2 linked regions of the Bdellovibrio bacteriovorus str. Tiberius genome follow. The protein of the gene in region 2 interacts with the protein of the main gene of each other region in a pairwise test. Links are inferred from orthologs where the notes say so. Each region holds a gene or a part of one and is shown on either strand. Other genes may lie near its edges.

Region 1 (3,133 bases), 560 kb from region 2 along the record:
GCCACGAACAACGAAATTACCGAAACCAGAAATCTTAACCTTTTCGCCATCTTGAAGAACAGTCTTCAAGGTGTCGAAAACAAGTTCCACCAATTCAGAAGCTTCTTTTTTGGAGAAACCGATCTTCTGATATACGTTCTCGACGATATCGGCCTTAGTCACAGTTGATTTACCTAAGTTCTGGCCTGCCATAATAGTCATTCACTCCATTAAAATTCTTCAAGTGCTACATAAAATCGTAACAACTAACTGAAAACAATCAAGAATTTATCTCACAGAAAGATCAAAATTCTTCTTTAAGCTTTCCAAAATCTTGGTTGTTGTCTCGTTAATCTGGGTTTCTTGCAGTGTGGCATTCTTATCCTGCAACCAAATACGGATCGCAACGGACTTCTTGCCCGCTTCCATCTTTTCGCCTTCATACAGGTCAAAGACGTCCACGTTCAGAAGCAACCCGGCGCCCGCCTTGCGGATGTCCTTCAGGACATCGCCGACTTTCAGGGTTTTCGGCATCACAAAGGCGAAGTCACGCTCCACAATCGGGAACTTGGACACGCTTTGGATACGGTAAGGACGAGGCTGACCTTTATAAAGCTGATCCAGATCCAATTCGGCCAAAGCCGCAGGAACACGAATCTTATTGTCTTCAAGAAGAAGCGGATGAAGTGTGCCGATGAAGCCCACTTTCTTACCTTCCACCAAAAGCTGCGCAAACTGCCCTTGATGCAGGAACTCTGGAACCTCGTTGGCACCTGTAGTGCCACCTTTACCGCTGTTCGCCGGAGTCACCCACGTGTAGGAAGAGATATTCAAAGACTTCAACAGAACTTCAACTGCCGCTTTAAGTTCATAAACAACCGGATAATCCAGGGATTTGTTCCAAAGGTTGCTTGCGCGACCCCAGATAGCCATCCCGGCACGACTGCCTTCCGCAAAACTGCCGTCATCCTTAACAAAGAACGTGCTGCCAATCTCAAACAGACGACCCTGCATGTTGCCAGCGTGGAAGTTGGTGTTCATGTTTTTGAACAGACCAAAGCTCAAGGAACTTCTCATCACATCCATTTCCTCATTCAGAGGATTCAGGATGCGGATCTCTTTTTCCGTGACCGTCAAACCAGCCGCTTTCATGGATTCCACGGAACCCAGGAACGCTTTTTGAGCTTTGGAACCAACAAAGGCAAAGTTCACCGCCTGCTGGAAGCCCTCACCACGCAAAAGTTCGCTGGTGATACGATTCAACATAAAGGCTTTGTCATGGAAACTTGGAGCCGCCGCCAAAGCAGGCAACGCCTCTGGAATATGCTCATACCCATTCAAGCGAGCGTATTCCTCGACCAGGTCCATGTCCTGCTCGATATCGAAACGGAATGTCGGAGGCAAGACTGTGAAAGTCTCGCCTTTTTTGTTGATCTCGCAACCCAGACGTTTCATGAAGTCGACGAATTTGTGTTCTTCAGCTTCATAACCCAAACGGTCTGAAACAGTTTTGATGGTGATATCCACCGGCGCTTTTTTCACCGGATTTGGATAGAAGTCATGATTATCTTCATAAGCTTCGCCACCGGCCACTTCCAAAATCAAAGCCGCGGCACGGTTCAAACCACGCAAAGTTCCATCCGGATCCACACCACGGGCAAAGCGGTAAGAGGAATCCGTGTCGATACCGTGCGAACGTGAAGTTTTACGCGCACTCATCGGCAGGAAGTATGCTGCTTCCAGGAACACTTCGGTCGTGGCATCAGAAACGCCGGAGTTTTTACCACCCACAACGCCCGCCAGACACACCGGATGATTCACATCACGAATGGTCAGCTCAGCACCGTTCAAGACTATTTCAGTTCCGTCCAAAGTGATGAATTTCTCGCCCGCGACAGCACGGTCCACGATGATTTTTTTGCCATTAATGAAAGCCGCATCAAAGGCGTGCAATGGCTGCCCCAGCTCCAACATCACATAGTTTGTCACGTCCACGATGTTGTTGATGGAATTCATGCCGACACTTTCAAGACGAGCTTTCAACCAGGCAGGACTTGGTCCCACTTTCACACCCTTCAAGAAACGACCCGCATAACGCGGGCACAGATCAAAGGCTTTAACGTCCAAAGCAATTTCAGACTTGGTGGATTTGCCGTTGGTTTTAAGCTCAGAGGAAGGCACTTTCAGTTCTTTGCCGAACAAAGTCGAAACTTCGCGCGCAAGACCAAAGTGAGACAGGCAATCCGCACGGTTCGCCGTCACTTTCAGCTCGAAAGTCACGTCGTCATAACCGCCGTATTCTGCATAGGCTTTACCCACCGGAGCATCCGCTGGCAAAATCGCGATGCCTTCAGATTCCGTCGCCAGGCCCAGCTCTTTCAAAGAGCACAGCATCCCCGCAGAATCCACACCGCGCACGGCAGATTTTTTAATCGCGAAGTTGCCTGGCAATACTGCCCCGGGCAACGCCACGATCACTCGGTCCCCCGCTTTGTGGTTTTGTGCGCCACACACGATCTGATGAACCACGCCCTCGCCGGTGGAAACACGGCACAAAGAAAGCTTGTCAGCATTCGGGTGTTTGTCTTTTTCAAGAATGTGACCAATCACCACGTGATTGAAATCTTTCGCGCGATTGGTGATTTCTTCAACCTCCAAACCGCCACGGGTCAAAGCTTCCGCCAGCACTTCCGGCTTTTGGAAGAATTCGGTCACATCAACATAATCATGGAGCCATTTTAAACTGATCTTCATTTTACAAACTGCCTTAAGAATCTTACGTCGTTTTCAGGGAACAAGCGGATGTCTTCAATGCCGTACTTGATGATGGCCATGCGCTCAACACCAAAGCCGAAGGCAAAGCCCTGCCATTTAGGATATTCAATTTTTGCGGCCTGGAACACCTTTGGGTTCACCAAACCGCAACCGCCGATTTCAATCCAGCCGCTTTGTTTGCACAAAGAACAGCCTTTGCCTTTACAGATCGGGCAAGAACAATCCACTTCCGCAGACGGTTCGGTGAACGGGAAATAGCTTGGACGGAAACGGGTTTTCAGACCCGGACCGAAGAACTCACGCACGAAGAAGCTGATGGTGCCCTTCAGGTCCGCCATGGAGATTTTCTCATCCACGCACAAAGCTTCAATCTGATGGA
Region 2 (3,246 bases):
TACCGGACGTGATCAAAGTACGCACCAACATTTCGTTGATGGACTTGTTGATAACGAACTTGAAGCCCTTATCGTGGTTTCCAGTGTCGATCTCACGGATACGGTCAAATACGACGATGGTATCATTCAGAGAGAAACCAATCAGCGTCATGATCGCAGCCAAAATAGACACATTCACTTCTTTGCCCACCAAAACGAAGACCGCCAAAGTGATCACCGCATCGTGGAACAAGCAAAGTACTGCGCCCGGAGCAAACTTGTAGTCAAAACGAAGTGCCACGTAGATCAGGATCACCAGCAAGCAATAGAATACTGCCAGCAAACCATTACGCTTCAGTTCCGCACCAACCTGAGGACCCACGGTATCAATACGGCGAATATCCGGATTGGAAGCCTGGAATTTATCAGTGATGATGCCACGAACTTTTGTCAGATCTGCATTCAGGATTTCATTGGTTTCTTTGTCCGTTTTACCTTCACGACCCTGGAAACGAATGATGAATTCATTGCCTTCACCGAAAGACTGAACGCCCACTTCACCCAGATCCAGACCCACAACAGAGTCACGAACCTGGTCGATAGTCACACCCTGGTCGAATTTCACCTGGATCTCGGTACCGCCTTTGAAGTCGATACCGTAGCTGATGCCGTGAACTGCAAGATAAATCAAAGAAGCAATAACCAGGATCAGGGACACGCCCCCGAAGAACCAGGCTTTACCGACGAAATCAAAACGTCCAAATGATTCTGTATTTTTATTAGCCATATATACCTACTAAACCGACAACTTCTTGAAGTTGAATTTATTCACCAAAGTATCAACGATAACTTTGGACACGAACACGTTTGCGAACATGGAAGTCACGATACCGATCAACAAAGTCACCGCGAAACCACGCACCGGACCTGTACCGAAGTACAACAGAACCACTGCTGTCGCAGCCGTCGTCACGTTGGCATCGATGATCGCAGACATCGCACGGTTGTAACCTTCAGCCACAGCCACCTTGATTCCATGACCCATTCGCAGTTCCTCCCGGATCCGCTCATTGATCAGAACGTTGGCATCAACCGCAAAGCCCACGGTCAAAGCGATACCCGCGATACCCGGCAAAGTCAGAGTTGCACCGAAAGTGGTTAGCAAAGCAAAGATGCCCAGGATATTCAGACCCAAAGCAAAGGACGCCACCGCACCCATGGATTTGTAATAAACCAGCATGAAGATCACGATGATCGCAGCGCCAACGTAAGAACCCATTTTGGCTTTACCGATAGCATCAGCACCCAAAGTAGGACCCACACGACGTTCTTCCAACTGCTCCAAAGAAGCAGGCAAAGCACCCGCGCGCAAAGAAGTGGAGATCATTTTCGCCTCATCCATCATGCCATTACGGTCACGACCGCCACCCAAAGTGATGACAGCAGAACCACCCGCAATACGGTCACGGATGCTTGGAGCGGATTTAACAACTTTATCAAGAACGATGGCCATTTGTTTGCCCACGCTGTTGCCAGTCAGGTCCGCAAACTTTTGCGCCCCTGCAGAGTTGAACTGCAAAGACACCTGTGGAGAACCATACTGGTCGTAACCCACAAAAGCGTCATCCAGTGCACCACCGCCCAGATCTGTATCAGTTCTTAGCAGGTAAGGGATTGCTCCGGCATCGATTGTCGCAGCGTTAGGAGCTTTTTCGAAGTAAACAGCCGTTTTTTCCGGAAGTTTGCCTTTCAAAGCCTCATTCACACGAGTCACATAGTCAGAGTACTTGGTATTTTCCATGTTGAAGTTGCCGGCTTTTTCAACTTCGGCAATCATCACCTGAAGCTGTTGGGCGTTCAGTTCATGGGACACGATCATGAAATCCAGTTTCGCAGTTGTGTTGATCAGCTGTTTCGCTTTTTCAGCGTCAGCCATACCTGGCAACTGGATCAGGATACGGTTGGCACCCTGCTGGGAAATGGAAGGCTCTGCCACACCGAACTCATCGATACGGTTACGGATGGTTTCGATGGACTGCTGAATAACGCGGTTTTTATACTCATTCAGGTAAGCATCGAAATAACGAGCCGTCACAGAAGTGTCAGTGGAACCAACGACCTGCAAAACGGTGGAATACTTATCAGTAATGAACTTTTCCACACCGGCCTTGCCAGCGGCATCAGCCACGACAACCTGAATTTCACCGGATTCCGGCTTTTCAGATTTAACGTCAGCATAAGCGACGTTTTCTTTGGTCATTTCGGACTTCATGGTCATGATCATGCGAGTGGTGGATTCTTTAACCACACCATCAACATCCACGCCCATAACAAGGTGCAAACCACCCTGGATGTCCAAACCATAGTTCAGTTTCTGCTTGGAAGGCCACCAGGACACTTCCGACAAGTTAACCAAGTTAGGCAATACCCACACCAAAGATGCGGCTACGCCCAATACTGCTACAAACGTTCTCCAGCGAAGACCTTCCATTATTTCTTTTCCTCTTGAGTTGCTGCTTTCTGAGATGTTGCGATCTGGCTGCGAAGCATTTTCACCTTAACGCCGTCTGCGATCTCCAAAGTCACAAATTGCTCAGTGATGCCTTCTACACGACCCAGGATGCCGGAGGAAGTGACAACTTCGTCACCTCTTTTAACTTCAGTAAGGAACTTTTGGTGTTCTTTCTGACGTTTGGACTGAGGACGAATAATAAGGAAATAGAAGATGACGAAGATAAAGATGAACGGCACAAACATTTCGAAAGCCGATGGCTGACCGCCAGGAGCTGCTGATTGTGCATGAGCTGTGGATACAAGAAGTCCGTATAACATTGATTCCTCCATAAACTTACAATTCTAACTGACGTTAAAATTCAGCATTATTCTTGGGAAGAATCAATACTTTAGTAATAACTCGCTCAAAAAGGTTCGGATGCAAGGCGGAGGGTCTTCCCGCAGCGCAGGCGTGCCCCCGACAAATTGCTCCAGCTTCCGCGCCGCAGGCGCTCCAGCACTGCCGGCTGCCGCCGATTAAGAGTCTTTCTTGGCGAAGCGTGTTAAGCAGAAGTCACGGTACTCTGCCCAGCGGCCTTCAGCGATGGCCTCACGCGCCTTTTCCATCACTTTCATATAGAAATGAATGTTGTGGATGGTGTTCAGGCGGGAACCAAGAATTTCCCCACTCATGAACATGTGACGCAGGTAAGACTTGGAATAGTTCTTACAAGTGTAGCAATCACATTCCGGATCCAAGGCAGAAGGATCTTC

What was found. Proteins that work in one complex are often made in the same cells at the same time.
Region 1: the proteins of secD (region 2) and pheT interact in binary tests that used the Escherichia coli proteins (3 or more experiments, as listed by UniProt). The link is inferred for Bdellovibrio bacteriovorus str. Tiberius from one-to-one orthologs.

The regions. Positions count from the first base shown.
Region 1 is NC_019567.1:1,730,032-1,733,164, reverse strand. It holds pheT (phenylalanine--tRNA ligase subunit beta), read right to left. Parts: upstream 2,734-3,133; coding sequence 268-2,733; downstream 1-267. Other genes in the region: pheS (phenylalanine--tRNA ligase subunit alpha), read right to left, coding at 2,730-3,133; BDT_RS08210 (integration host factor subunit alpha), read right to left, coding at 1-162.
Region 2 is NC_019567.1:2,291,128-2,294,373, forward strand. The notes cover bases 124-3,109. They hold secD (protein translocase subunit SecD), read right to left. Parts: upstream 2,471-3,109; coding sequence 776-2,470; downstream 124-775. Other genes in these bases: secF (protein translocase subunit SecF), read right to left, coding at 124-766; yajC (preprotein translocase subunit YajC), read right to left, coding at 2,470-2,811; tgt (tRNA guanosine(34) transglycosylase Tgt), read right to left, coding at 3,010-3,109. Outside these bases: more of secF, read right to left, coding at 1-123; more of tgt, read right to left, coding at 3,110-3,246. UniProt on the Escherichia coli protein: Part of the Sec protein translocase complex. Interacts with the SecYEG preprotein conducting channel. SecDF uses the proton motive force (PMF) to complete protein translocation after the ATP-dependent function of SecA.